Linked DNA regions of Piscinibacter gummiphilus. The protein of the gene in region 1 binds, or shares a complex with, the protein of each later gene. Links are inferred from orthologs where the notes say so. Each region holds a gene or a part of one and is shown on either strand. Other genes may lie near its edges. The genes, in order: smc and A4W93_RS07850.

Evidence for each region.
Region 2: the proteins of smc (region 1) and A4W93_RS07850 are in contact, whole or in part, in a crystal structure (PDB 3ZGX), measured with the Bacillus subtilis proteins. The link is inferred for Piscinibacter gummiphilus from one-to-one orthologs.

The regions. Positions count from the first base shown.
Region 1 is NZ_CP015118.1:2,220,041-2,227,793, forward strand. The notes cover bases 2,414-6,491. They hold smc (chromosome segregation protein SMC), read left to right. Parts: upstream 2,414-2,775; coding sequence 2,776-6,291; downstream 6,292-6,491. Other genes in these bases: queF (preQ(1) synthase), read right to left, coding at 2,414-2,607; A4W93_RS10150 (cell division protein FtsZ), read left to right, coding at 6,305-6,491. Outside these bases: A4W93_RS10125 (glycerophosphodiester phosphodiesterase), read right to left, coding at 1-930; A4W93_RS10130 (SET domain-containing protein), read right to left, coding at 1,022-1,402; A4W93_RS10135 (NADPH-dependent FMN reductase), read right to left, coding at 1,458-2,015; more of queF, read right to left, coding at 2,119-2,413; more of A4W93_RS10150, read left to right, coding at 6,492-7,366; A4W93_RS29610 (hypothetical protein), read right to left, coding at 7,381-7,518; A4W93_RS10155 (hypothetical protein), read right to left, coding at 7,537-7,740. UniProt on the Bacillus subtilis protein: Required for chromosome condensation and partitioning.
Region 2 is NZ_CP015118.1:1,735,547-1,742,060, reverse strand. What follows is about bases 1-2,839. They hold A4W93_RS07850 (segregation and condensation protein A), read left to right. Parts: upstream 1-921; coding sequence 922-1,758; downstream 1,759-2,839. Other genes in these bases: panB (3-methyl-2-oxobutanoate hydroxymethyltransferase), read left to right, coding at 2,818-2,839; bioB (biotin synthase BioB), read left to right, coding at 1,826-2,821; A4W93_RS07855 (DUF3460 family protein), read left to right, coding at 690-890; A4W93_RS07860 (hypothetical protein), read left to right, coding at 1-629. Outside these bases: more of panB, read left to right, coding at 2,840-3,642; panC (pantoate--beta-alanine ligase), read left to right, coding at 3,654-4,487; A4W93_RS07830 (hypothetical protein), read right to left, coding at 4,494-5,168; A4W93_RS07825 (hypothetical protein), read right to left, coding at 5,203-6,514. UniProt on the Bacillus subtilis protein: Participates in chromosomal partition during cell division. May act via the formation of a condensin-like complex containing Smc and ScpB that pull DNA away from mid-cell into both cell halves.

The DNA.
Region 1 (7,753 bases):
CAGCAGCTTCAGCTTGGCTTCGCCCGGGCCGGTGCCGTTCGGGTCGACGACGGTGCTGACGATGTAGCGCTTCCACGGGCCGATGCCGTCGGCGTAGGTCTTGACCTCGCGCAGGCCGGCGTCGGTGGTGAGGTACGCGAAGGTGCGGGCGAGCAGGGCCGGGTTGCCCGAGGCGGTCCAGTCGTACGGGCGGTCGTACGGGGCGGTGAAGTCGAGCGAGCCGTCGGGCTTCACGTCGTTCGCGTCGATCAGCTGGATCAGCTTGACGCGGGTCATCTTGTTGAGCTGCTTCAGGTTCGCCTGTTCGAACGACTGGATGAACACCGGGGCTTCACGGTAGTTCCAGCCCGCGCGGGTCAGCACGTTGAGGATGCGCTGTTCGAGCGCCAGGTTCAGCTTCTGGTGGTAGGTGGGGTGCTTCGTCTCGATGTAGACGCCCACGGTGCGGCCGGCTTCGCGGCCCTTGCGCTTGGCGAGTTCCACCACTTCCTCGAGCGTGGCGATGCCGAACTTGCCGTTGAACTGTTGCGGACGGTCTCCGAACGGCTGCTTCGCGCGCAGCGTGCGGATCTCGGCGAGGGTGAAGTCGGAGGCGAAGAAGCCTTCCTCGGTGGCGCCGTCGACCACGGCCGTGCGGCGGCGCGAGGCGAACTCGGGGCGGCTCGCCACGTCCGTGGTGTTCGTGATGTTGGGCTCGTGGCGCGTGATCAGGTGGCCGTCCTTCGTGGCGACGACGTCGGGCTCGATGAAGTCGGCACCCAGCTCGATGGCCAGGGCGTAGCTTTCGAGCGTGTGCTCGGGCAGGTAGCCGCTCGCACCGCGGTGGCCGACGACGAGCGGGCTGTCGAAGCGGCTGCGGTCGTGGGCCGAGGCCGGGGCGGTGAAGGCGACGGCGCAGGCCAGGGCCAGGCCGAGGAAGGAAAGGCGCATGGAACGTTCTCCTCGTTGAAAACGAGGACCCTAGGCCCGCGCGGTGACGGTGTCGTGACGCGGATGGACCTCCGCGTGACAGGACGTGTCGTCAGAGCTTCCCGGAACACCCCGGGGCGCCGCACCGGCAGGCCAGCCGGCCCTCGTGGTGGGTCTCGCCGTAGCTCACGGTGATCTCCTCGCCCGGCGAGATGGCGCGGAGGGAGTAGAACTCGACCCGCCCGTTCTGCACGGCCAGGCGGGCGTTGGCGTCGCACGAGTGGTTCGTGTAGCGCATCGGGTCGGTCGACTTGTGGAAGTCGATGGCCTTGTCGGGCGAGATCTCCACGATCATCACCCGCTCGTGGCGGGTGGCGCGGATGCGGGCCTCGATCACGCTGATCGACTGCCCGCGGATCTCGCCGATCTTGGTCCAGCGCGGGATGGGCTCGGCGGCGAACACACCCTGGCCGTCGATGGCGCTCGCGCGCACGTCGACGTCGTACTTCTGGTACGCCGGCCACCGGCGCGGCGCCGGCTCGCCGGCCTCACTTGGGGAGGTTGCTTTCGATCCAGGGGCCGAAGCGGGCGAGGAACTGATTGAGGAAATCCTTGGTGCCATCGTTCTTGAGGTTTCCGGCGTCGTCGAACAGGGTGTGCGCCTGCCCGATGTACGCCTCGTGGGGCAGCAGCGGGATGTTCAGGAACACGCAGGACTGGCGCAAGTGGTGGTTGGCCCCGTAGCCGCCGATGGCCCCGGGCGAAGCGCTGATCACGGCGCCCGGCTTGCCGCTCCAGGCGCTCTTGCCGTAGGGGCGCGAGGCCACGTCGATCGCGTTCTTCAGCGCGCCCGGCACCGAGCGGTTGTACTCGGGGGTGACGAACAGCACCGCGTCGGCGGCCTGGATGGCGGCCTTGAAGTCCGCGGCGGGCTTCGGCGGATTGGCCTCCCACTCCTCGTTGAAGAGCGGCAGGTCGCCGATCTCCACGATGGACAGCTTCAGCGTGGGCGGGGCCAGGGCCGCGATGGCCAGGGCGAGCTTGCGGTTCAGCGAGGCCTTGCGGAGGCTGCCGACGATGACGGCGACGTTGCGAGGGGGGGCCATGGGCGTGTCCTTCTGCGGGTGAGGAGCCGCCATCCTCATGCAACGGCGGCCCGTCCGCAATCGGCCGCCGCAAACACGGCGCGCCCGCAGGGCTTTGCCCGGGTCAGGCCAGGCCGGTGGCGACGGTGTGGGCGGGCATCACCACCACGGGCTGCGGCTTCCAGCCCTTCTTGCGGTGCTCGGCCACGACGTTCGTGTAGATGCCGCCGCGCACGTACCACTTCGCGGTGATGCGGATGAAGCGCGGGTCGGTGGCGCGCACGATGTCGTCGAGGATGTCGTTCGTCACCTTCTCGTGGAAGGCGCCCTCGTGGCGGTAGCTCCACATGTACATCTTCAGGCTCTTGAGCTCGACGCACAGCTTGTCCGCGATCATGTCGATCGTGAAGTGGGCGAAGTCGGGCTGGCCGGTCAGCGGGCAGTGGCAGGTGAACTCGGGCACCTGGAACTGGATCGCGTAGTCGCGCTTCGGGGTGGGGTTCGCGAACACGTCGAGCTGCTTGCTGGGCGCGCTCGGGGGCGTGGCCGGCTTCTCGCGGTGGCCCACGGCCGCGGCGGACTTGTTCTTGGGCGGGGCGACTTTGGAGGACATCTTGGCCATGGCGGATCGGTCGGGTCGGGACGGGGTTTTGCGGGAGGGCCGATGGTATCATCGCCCCTCGCCGGACGCTCCGCCGTCGGATAATTTTGTCAGATAAATCAAGCACTTAGCTGGAAATTCGGCGGTCCAGGCCGCCCTTGTCCAAGGGCCAAACCTCCCATGCGTCTGAACTCCATCAAGCTCTCGGGCTTCAAGTCGTTTGCCGAGCCCACGCATTTCCAGTTGCCGGGCCAGCTGGTGGGGGTGGTGGGGCCGAACGGCTGCGGCAAGTCCAACATCATGGACGCGGTGCGCTGGGTGCTCGGCGAATCGAAGGCCAGCGAACTGCGCGGCGAGTCGATGCAGGACGTGATCTTCAGCGGCTCGGGCAACCGCAAGGGCGCGAGCCGCGCCAGCGTCGAACTGGTGTTCAGCAACGAGGACGCCCGCGCCGGCGGCCAGTGGAACCAGTTCACCGAGATCGCCGTGCGCCGCGTGCTCACGCGCGACGGCACCAGCAGCTACTTCATCAACAACCAGCCCGTGCGCCGCCGCGACGTGCAGGACGTGTTCCTCGGCACGGGCCTCGGGCCGCGCGCCTACGCCATCATCGGCCAGGGCACCATCAGCCGCATCATCGAGAGCAAGCCGGAGGAGCTGCGCCTGTTCCTCGAGGAAGCCGCGGGCGTGTCCAAGTACAAGGAACGCCGGCGCGAGACCGAGAACCGGCTGAAGGACACCCGCGAGAACCTCACCCGCGTCGAGGACATCCTCCGCGAGTTGGGCAGCAACCTCGAGAAGCTCGAGAAGCAGGCCGAGGTCGCCACGAAATACCGCGGCCTGCAGGAAGCCGGCACGCTGAAGCTGCACCAGCTGTGGTTCCTGAAGCACCGCGACGCCGCGAGCGAGCAGGAGCGCGTGCGCCGCGACGTGCTCGAGGCCACCAACGCGCTGGAAGCGCGCACCGCCGAGCTGCGCCACGGCGAGGCCGAACTCGAAACCGTGCGCCAGGCCCACTACGCCGCGAGCGACGAGCTGCACGCGGCCCAGGGTGCGCTCGCCGAAGCCGCGCTGGAAGTCAGCCGCCTGGAAGAACGCATCCGCTACGTCGTCGAGGGACGGCAGCGCGTGGAGCAGCGCCTCGTCGAACTCAAGGTGCAGAACGAGACCTGGGCGGAACGCCAGGCGCAGGCCGAGGAAGAACTCGAGACCATCGCCGGCCAGATCGCCGGTGCCGACGAGCAGAGCGAGGTGCTCGCCGCGCAGGCCGAGGAACAGGCCGGCAACCTGCCCGCCGTGGAAGACGCGGTGCGCACCGCGCAGAACCGCAGCAACGAGCAGCGCACCGCCGTGGCCGGCGTGCAGCAGCAGATCCAGGTGCTCGCGGCCGACAGCCGCAACATCGAGGACCAGAACCGGCAGTTCCAGCAGCGCCGCGAGAAGCTCGACACCGAACGCCGCCAGCTCGCCGTGCCCGACCTCGACCGCCTGGGCGACCTCAAGGCGCAGTTCGCCGTCGCCGAGGAAGCCCGTGCCGTCGCCGACGAACGCCTGCACGAACTCACCGAACACGTGCCCGCGCTCGACGACGACCGCCGCACGAAGCAGGAGCAGGTCAACGCCGACACCGCGAAGCAGTCCGACCTCAGCGCGCGCCTCGACGCGCTGCGCGCACTGCAGGAGAAGGTGCAGACCGAGGGCAAGCTCAAGCCCTGGCTCGCGAAACACGGCCTCGAGGACATGCAGGGCCTGTGGAAGAAGGTGCACATCGAGACCGGCTGGGAGACCGCGCTGGAATCGGCCCTGCGCGAGAAGCTCAGCGCGCTGGAGGTGGGCCGCCTGGAGACGGTGCGCGCCTTCGCGCTCGACGCGCCGCCGGCCAAGCTCGCCTTCTACAGCCCGCCGCAGGGCGCCATCGCCAACACCCACCAGACGCTGCCCCGCCTGTCGGACCTGCTGCGCCTGGGTGACGCGGGCCTGAAGGCGTTGCTCAACGACTGGCTCGAAGGTGTCTACACCGCCGGCAGCATCGACGAGGCCATGGCCGCGCGCGACAAGCTCACCCACGGCGAGATGATCATGACCCGCGAGGGCCATGCCGTGGGCCAGTTCTCGGTCGCGTTCTACGCGCCCGACTCGGAGCAGGCCGGCATGCTCGCCCGCGCGCAGGAGATCGAGAACCTGGAGCGCGAGCTCCGGGCGCAGACCCTGATCGCCGAGGAGAGCCGAGGCAGCCTGGTGCGGGCCGAGGCCGCGTACACCGATGCGTCCCAGCGCCTCGTCACCGCACGCCGCGAGGCCGGCGAGACGCAGACGAAGGCCCACCAGATGCAGGTGGAACTGCTGCGCCTGTCGCAGCAGGCCGAACAGACCAGCGCGCGCCGGGGCCAGCTCGACGAGGAACTGGGCGAGATCGACGCGCAGCTCGAGGAACTGCACGAGCGCCGCGCCACGGGCGAGGCGCGGTTCGAGGAACTCGACATGCAGCTCGCCACCACGCAGGAGCGCCACGCCGAGCTGGAGGAGGGCGTGATCGCCGCCGAGCGCCGCTTGGCCGATGCGCGCGAGCAGCTGCGTTCCCTCGAACGCCAGGCCCAGGAAGCGCAGTTCGCCTCGCGGGCGCTGGCCGCCCGCCGCGGCGAGCTGCAGCGCAGCCTCGAGACGTCCGCCCAGCAGGTGCAGGGCAATGCGCAGACCGAGGCGCAGCTGCGCGAGGAACTGGGCCGCCTGACCGACGCCTCGGCCCAGGTGGGCCTGGAGGCCGCGCTCGCCGTGCGCCTGGACCGGGAGTCGGCCCTCGGCGCCAAGCGCAGCGAATACGACGACCTGACGCTGCGACTTCGTAAGCTCGACGAGCAGCGCCTGTCGCACGAGCAGAGCCTGCAGCCGCTGCGCGACCGCATCACGAAGCTGCAGCTGGAAGAGCAGGCCGCGCAGCTGGGCGGCGCCCAGTACATGGAGCAGCTCACCGCGGCCGAGGTGGACCTCGCCGCGCTCGAGCAGAACATCTCCGAGAACGGCGTGAAGCTCTACGGCCTGCAGGGCGAGATCGACCGCATCGGCCGCGAGATCAACGCGCTCGGCGCGGTGAACCTCGCGGCGCTCGACGAACTCACGTCGTCGCGCGAACGCAAGACCTTCCTCGATGCGCAGAACGCCGACCTGACCGAGGCCATCAACACACTCGAGAACGCGATCCACAAGATCGACCTCGAGACGCGCGACCTGCTGATGGCCACGTTCAACCAGGTCAACGAAGGGTTCGGCCGCATGTTCCCGAGCCTGTTCGGCGGGGGCAACGCGAAGCTCATCATGACGGGCGACGAGATCCTCGACGCCGGCGTGCAGGTGATGGCGCAGCCCCCGGGCAAGAAGAACAGCACCATCCACCTGCTGTCGGGCGGCGAGAAGGCGCTCACGGCCATCGCGCTCGTGTTCGCCATCTTCCAGCTGAACCCGGCGCCGTTCTGCCTGCTGGACGAGGTGGACGCCCCGCTCGACGACGCGAACACCGAACGCTACGCGAAGCTCGTGAAGACCATGTCCTCCGGCACGCAGTTCCTGTTCATCAGCCACAACAAGATCGCGATGGAGATGGCCGAGCAGCTCATCGGCGTCACCATGCAGGAGCAGGGTGTCTCGCGCATCGTCGCGGTCGACATGGAAGCGGCCGTGGGCATGGTCCAGGCCGCCTGAGGATCGAAGTTCGATGGACAACTTGACGATTGCGCTGGCGTGTGTCGGCGGTGTGGTGCTCGCGGGCGTGGTGGCGCACGGCGCCTGGCAGGCCCGCAAGGCGGGGCCCCGTCGGCCGTCGGCTCCCGTGCAGGCCCCGGCCGAGGCGCGCGAGCCGGTGATGGGCGACGTGCCCGCCGAACGCACCGAACCCGGCTTCGGCGACAGCGAGGACCACCGGCCCGAACCGCAGCTGCTGATGCCGCGTCGTTCCAGCGCCCGCATCGACGCGCTGATCGACGGCATCGCCTCGCTGACGGTGGAGGCGCCCGTGAGCGGCGACATGGCGCTGTCGCACCTGCCGCCCACGCGCCGCGCCGGCACGAAGCCGTTCCTGATCGAGGGCCTCAACGTCGAGAACGGCGAGTGGGAGATGCCCCAGCCGGGCCGCCGCTACCGCGAGTTCCAGGCCGGCGTGCAGCTGGCCAACCGCACCGGCGGGCTCAACGAGATCGAGTTCTCCGAGTTCGTGCAGAAGGTGCAGGGCTTCGCCGAGCTGGTGGGCGCGCTGGTCGATTTTCCCGACATGCTCGACATCGTGGGCCGTGCCCGCGAGCTGGACGGCTTCGCGAGCCAGCACGACGCGCAGCTCGCCGTGCACCTGAACGCGCGCCAGGCCGCCTGGAGCGTGGGCTACATCCAGCAGCACGCCGCCCGCCACGGCTTCATCGCCGGTGCGGTGCCCGGCCGCATGGTGCTGCCCGCGGCCGAGGACGGCGCGCCTCCGGTGCTGGTGCTGAGCTACGACGCCCAGGCCGCGCTGGCCGACGACCCGAACCAGGCCGCCGTGCGCGACGTGACGCTGAGCTTCGACGTGCCCCAGACCGATGCGGCCTCCTACCCGTTCGCCGCCTGGCAGGCGAGCGCGCAGGCCCTGTCGCTCGGGATGGACGCGGCCGTGGTCGACGACAACGGCCACCCGCTGAGCCCGCAGGGCTTCGCGGCCATCGGGGGTGAACTGGGGCGCCTGTACGAGGCGCTGGCCACGCGGGACCTGGCGGCCGGGTCGCCGGCGGCGCGGCGGCTGTTCAGTTGACCTGACCCGCGTGCTCAGGTGGGCGCCGGGGTCTTCTCCTGCTGCTCGTCCTCTTCCTCCCCCGGCGGCGGGATCGCACCCTGGTCGGGTTCGACGGGCAGTTCACCCGGCTCGGGACGGCCGGGTGGCGGAGGTTCGTGGCGGCGGCTCATGGTGGCGAGGCCTCGCGGTCAGATCGCCCGTGCGGCCGCCTCGTGGATCGCGGCCGAGATGGCGCGTTCCTGGGTGTCGGCGAGGCCGCTGCTGTTGCTCACGCATTCGTCTCCCAGTCGAACCTGCCAGTCCCACCCGTCGGGCAGGTGGCGGGTGCGGACGAGCATCTGTTGCCCGTCCATCGGAATGGTCGACTCGTGCCAGTTGGTGCGATCACTCATGTACTGCTCCCTG
Region 2 (6,514 bases), 480 kb from region 1 along the record:
AGACACAGCAGACCGTCGACGCCGCCTCGCTCGCACGCAACGCCGCACTCACCGACGCGGCCTGCAAGACCACACTCGCCTACTTCATGGAACTGGCCCCGCAGCTCAACGTGCTGCAGTTGCGGCCCCGGGTGCGCTTCTCGCTCGACAACCGCACCCCGCTCGACGGCCTCACCCGGGGCGACTTCAAGGTCGACTCCCGGCGCAAGCGCCACCGCGACCAGGAGGTCTTCGACCACGTCGTGCTCCACGGCGTGCAGACGTCGGGCCAGACGGTCACGATGACCAAGGACTTCCCGCCCGAGGTCGAGCGCCTGGAAGCCCGGCTGCGCCAGGCCGGCATCACCGCCGACATCGACACCCGCCGCGACCCCGACAACGGTCGCCTGATCCACGTGCAGTTCCGGTTCGTGGCCGACGTGGTGCTCTCGGTGAAACTGCACCCCGACCACGATCAGGCCCGCGTCACGTTCCGCATCGCGAACCTCGACGCCCTGGAAACCGTGACCGCCGAGTTCCCGGCCCACGCCGTCGGCACGGGGCTGCTCGACGAGCTGGCCCGCTGGATCACCGGAGAACCCAGCCAGTTCCTGAAGCTCGCCGAGAACGCGCGGCGCATCGAAGCCTGAGATCGCCTCCGGGGGTTAAAATCGCCGCCGTTGCCTCTGTGCCCTCCGGGCGCCCTCACCATGCCGTTGTTCTGGAAGCCCTACAAGTCCGACGTCACGTCGTTCATCGAAACCCTGAAGGCCAAGAAGCCCACGCTCGAGGCCGAGCAGCGCCAGGGCCGCGCCCTCCTGTGGGACCGCCCGATCGACGCCGACGCCCAGGCCGAGTACCGCGACGCGCGCGTCCCGCAGCAGCCGTACGTCTACCAGACCAAGCGCTGAGCGTCCTGCACCGCTCTTCCGTCCCGTGACGATGGACACCGACCTCTCCCGGTCGCCCGACGACACGATCTCGCCCAGCGTGGTCGACCACGTCGCCGTGGCCCGCCTGTACGGCGAGCCGCTGTTCGCGATGCCGACCGACCTGTACATCCCGCCGGATGCGCTGGAGGTGTTCCTGGAGGCGTTCGAGGGCCCGCTCGACCTGCTGCTGTACCTGATCCGCAAGCAGAACTTCAACATCCTCGACATCCCCCTCGCCAACGTCACGGCGCAGTACCTCGCGTACGTCGACCAGATCCGCAAGACCAACCTGGAACTGGCGAGCGAGTACCTGCTGATGGCGGCGATGCTGATCGAGATCAAGTCGCGCATGCTGCTGCCGCCGAAGAAGGCGGCCGAGGGCGAGGAAGCCGAAGACCCCCGGGCCGAACTCGTGCGCCGCCTGCTCGAGTACGAGCAGATGAAGCTCGCGGCCGCGCGCATCGACGCGCTGCCCGTGGTCGGGCGCGACTTCCTGCGGGCGCAGATCCACGTCGAGCAGTCGCTCGTCACCCGCTTCCCCGACGTCGACGCCGACGAGCTGCGCGCCGCCTGGCTCGACATCCTCAAGCGCGCGAAGCTCAACCAGCACCACACCATCAGCCGCGAGGAGCTGAGCGTGCGCGAGCACATGACCATCGTGCTCAAGCGCCTTCAGGGCCGCCGCTTCGCCACCTTCGAGGACCTGTTCGACGTCACCCGCGGCCCGCAGGTGCTCGTGGTCACCTTCATCGCGATGCTCGAACTTTCACGCGAGCACCTGCTCGAAGTGACACAGGCCGAGGCATTCGCTCCCATCTACGTGCGGCTGGCCTACCAGCCCGCCTAAGACGATCATCCCCGCACCGCCAGGGCTTCGTTAGACTGCGCGGTCACACCGTCCAGAGGTTCGAGACATGCAAGAAACCGCCGTTCGCATCCACCCCCGCGCCGCCGCGCAACCCGCAGCAACGCAAGCCGCCGAACGCTGGTCGGTCGAAGCCATCGAGGCCCTGTTCGACCTGCCGTTCCCCGAACTGATGTTCCGCGCCCAGACGGTGCACCGCGAGAACTTCGACCCCACCAACGTGCAGCTGTCCACGCTGCTGTCGATCAAGACCGGCGGCTGCCCGGAAGACTGCTCGTACTGCCCGCAGGCCGCCCGCTACGACACCGGCGTCGAGGCCAGCAAGCTGATGGGCGCCGAGGCCGTGCTCGACGCGGCCCGCGCCGCCCAGGCCGCCGGCGCCACGCGCTTCTGCATGGGGGCCGCCTGGCGCAGCCCGAAGGACCGCGACGTCGAGAAGGTCGCCGAACTGATCTCCGCCGTGAAGAACCTCGGCCTCGAGACCTGCGCCACGCTGGGCATGCTCGACGAGGGCCATGCCGAGCAGCTGCGCGACGCCGGCCTCGACTACTACAACCACAACATCGACACCGCGCCGGACAAGTACACCGACATCATCGGCACGCGCCAGTTCGAGGACCGCCTCGACACGCTCAACAAGGTGCGCACCGCCGGCGTGAAGGTCTGCAGCGGCGGCATCGTGGGCCTCGGCGAGACGCGCACGCAGCGCGCCGGCCTGATCGCCGCGCTGGCCAACCTCGACCCGTACCCCGAGTCGGTGCCCATCAACAACCTCGTGCAGGTCGAAGGCACGCCGCTGCACGGCACGGTCAAGCTCGACCCGCTGGAATTCGTGCGCACCATCGCCGTGGCCCGCATCACGATGCCGAAGTCGCGCGTGCGCCTGTCGGCCGGCCGCCAGGAACTGGGCGAAGCCATCCAGGCCATGTGTTTCATGGCCGGCGCCAACTCCATCTTCTACGGCGACAAGCTGCTGACCACCGGCAACCCGGCCTTCACCGCCGACCGCAACCTGCTCGACAAACTCGGGATGACCACGTCATGAGCGGCACCACCACGGCCCCGTCGCGCAAGCCCGTCACACTGCACCGCCTGCGCGAGATGCAGGCGGCCGGCGAACCCATCGCGATGCTCACCTGCTACGACGCGAGCTTCGCGCGCGTGCTCGACCACGCGGGCGTCGACTGCATCCTGATCGGTGATTCGCTGGGCATGGTGGTGCAGGGCCAGACCACCACGCTGCCCGTCACGCTGGACGAGATGGCGTACCACACGCGCATCGTCGCCGGCGCCAACCGCACGGCGTGGGTCATCGGCGACCTGCCGTTCGGCTCGTACCAGGAGTCGCCCAGCCAGGCCATGCGCAGCGCCACCGCGCTGATGCAGGCCGGTGCGCACATGGTCAAGCTCGAAGGCGGCGGCTGGACGGCCGACACCGTGCGCTTCCTCGTCGACCGCGGCGTGCCCGTGTGCGCCCACCTGGGCCTCACGCCGCAGACCGTGCACGCGCTGGGCGGCTACCGCATCCAGGGCAAGGGCGACGACGCCGTGGCCACGCTCGTGCGCCACGCGAAGGAACTGTCGGACGCGGGCGCGGCCATGTGCGTGCTCGAGCTCGTCACCGCGGCCGCCGCGCGCGAAGTCACGAAAAACGTGTCCATGGCCACCATCGGCATCGGCGGTGGCGTCGAGTGCTCGGGCCAGGTGCTCGTGCTGCACGACATGCTGGGCGTGACCCAGGGCAAGCTGCCGCGCTTCGTGCGCAACTTCATGGAAGGGTCGTCGTCCATCTCCGAGGCCGTGTCCACCTACGTGGCCGACGTGAAGGCCCGCCGCTTCCCCGACAACACGCTCCACGCGTACTGACCTCCCCGCGCATGCAGATCCTCCACACCATCGACGCGCTGCGCGCGGCCCTGCCGGGCCCCGGCGCCTGCGCGTTCGTGCCGACGATGGGCAACCTGCACGAAGGCCACCTCGCCCTCGTGCGCCAGGCCCGCACGCACGGCCTGCCGGTCGTCGTCAGCATCTTCGTGAACCGCCTGCAGTTCGCGCCCCACGAGGACTTCGACACCTACCCGCGCACGCTGGAGCGCGACGCCGACCTGCTGCGCGGCGCCGGCGCGAGCTTCGTGTTCGCGCCGCAGGAATCCGAGCTGTACCCGCAGCCGCAGACCTTCAAGGTCCACCCCGACCCCGCGATCGCCGACATCCTCGAGGGCCACTTCCGCCCCGGGTTCTTCACCGGCGTGTGCACGGTCGTGATGAAGCTGTTCCAGTGCGTGCAGCCGCGCGTGGCCGTGTTCGGCAAGAAGGACTACCAGCAGCTCGCCGTGATCCGGCAGATGGCGCGGCAGTTCGCGCTGCCCATCACGGTGGAAGGCATCGACACGTCGCGCGCCGACGACGGCCTCGCGCTGTCGTCCCGCAACGGCTACCTGAGCCCCGAGCAGCGCCAGCAGGCCGTGGCCCTGTCGCAGGCCCTGCGCCAGATCGCGAATCGCGTGCGCCTCGACCCGTCGTCGCTGCACGTGGCGGAAGCCGAAGGCGCCGCAACGCTCATGGCCCAGGGCTGGGCGCCCGACTACCTCACGGTGCGCCGCCGCGACGACCTGCTGCCGCCGGACGCCGGCGACCTCGCCGGGCCGCTGGTGGTGCTGGGCGCAGCACGCCTGGGCACCACCCGGCTGATCGACAACCTCGAGTTCTGAGGCAAGTCAGAGCGGCACTCGACGGCTGACGCGGCCCGCGTCGCGGGCCTCGGGGTCGGCGAACAACAGCAGTTCACTGCCGACCTCGCGGCCGATCGGGAAGGACCACAGCTCGTCCGCGCCGGGCAGTTCGGTCCACTGGCGGCCGGTGACGGCATCCACCAGCAGCGCGCCGCGCTGCACGCCGCGCGAGAAGGGCTCGGTCCAGTCCTGCAGCGGATGCTCGTCCGGCACGAAGGGGGTGAGGTGGATGCGCTCGCCGCACCAGGCGCCCGGACCATCCAGGGGCAGCAGCCCCGTGGCATCGCGAGGGCCGTCGACCGGCCGGCCGTCCACCCACAGGTCGCTGCCGTCCCCGCCGTCGGGCCTCCATTCCAGGGCCTGGCGCCGCCCCTCGGGGCTGACGGTGAAACACAGCGTGCCCGCACCGGAGCCGTCATCCTCGGCGCCGTAGCTGCCGGTGTGGAACCGGTCCCTGGGGCGTTTCAGCAGCCCGAGCACCACGAAGTCGTCGACGGTCAGCCGCGCCAGCACCTCGGCGAGCCGGGCGAAACGAGCGTGGCGGTCCGCCGGGCCCGGGCCCAGGCCGTGCAGATGCCAGGCCTCGCGGGCATCGGGACCCGAGAGGCCGTCGGGTTCGATGCGGGCAGGCGCCTTGCGGCTGAAGGAGAAGAGGCTCATGCCCCGATCATCGCGCAGGCGCACACCCGCCGCGTCAGAACCAGCCCTTGACCCCGTCGACCCAGCCGGACACCGTGTTGGCGACGGCGTCCCGCGCGCCCGAGATCTGCGCGCCGTAGGCCACGCCCACACCCACCGCGAGGCCCACCACCGCGCCGACGGCCGTGCCGGCGACCGGCACGACACTGCCGATGGCGGCACCCGCGGCCGTGGCGGCGGCGATCGATCCCACGGCGACGGTGGCGTCCGCCGTCACGTTGCCGATGGCCTTCGAGTCGCCCTTGGCAAGGCCATCGCGGTTCTCGTACGCGGAGATGCCGGTGGCGATCACCGCGCCCACGACGGTGGCGCCACCCGCCCGCGACACCAGCGTGCGGGCGCCCGCGCCGAAGGCGGCCGTCGCCTCGGCCGACGACTGGCTCGCGACGCGGCCCGCCACCGACGTGGCGGTGCGCTGCACCGTGGCGCCGATGGCACGGTCGATCACCGGGGTCACGGCCTTTTCGCCCGCCGCCGCCACCACGCCCGTGGCGCCGCCAAGCGCCGTGTGTTTCGCGACCTCGCCCGCGTCGCCCAGCGTCAGCTTCCCGTCGGACGCGACCCGCACGAACGTCAGGCCACCGGCCGCCACGGCACCGAACGCGCCGCCCTGCTTCAGGCTCGGCAGCGAGGCCGGGTCGAGGGGTTTGAGCGGCGGGCGGGCTTCGCCGTAGGTGGCGCCGTAGCTGCGCGCCACCTGCTCGGTGCTGGAGGCGGTGCTGCGGTAGAACTCGGCGTAGGCCGGGCCCGGCTTGAACGCTTTCGGATCGCCGCCCGCGTCGAGGTGCTGCTGGCGCAACGTCGCCACGTGGGCGTCGGCCTTGACCTTCGCGTCGCCGATGATCTGCTTGAAGTCGTTGACCGAGTAGGCACGGTCGCCCACGACGAAGCGGCGCGCGTCGAGGTCGTTGTTGGCCAGCTCGGCGAGCTTCGCGACGTTCTTGCCGTCCATCAGGTGGCTGAAGCCCGGACCGCTGTCGAGCACGAACATGCCGAGGCGGCGAGGATCCTGCACGGAGTTGGCCCGCTCCCATTCGGACTGGCGGCCCAGCTGGCTGTCGGCCCCCTTGTCCCTCGCCTTCTGCACTTCGTTCGACAGCGCTTCGGGCGAGGCCTTCGCGCCATCGAGGTGAACCACGCCGTCGGCGGTTTTGTAGTAGACGTCCGCGTCGATCTGCGGCACCTTCAGCTCCGGCAGCCCGGCGCGCGACACCTCGGGCTGGTTCGCCCGCGGGTCGTACAGGAGTTTGCTGCCGGGTGCCAGCTCGACCCGGCCGAGCGTGTCCGCGGCCGCGGACATCTGCGCG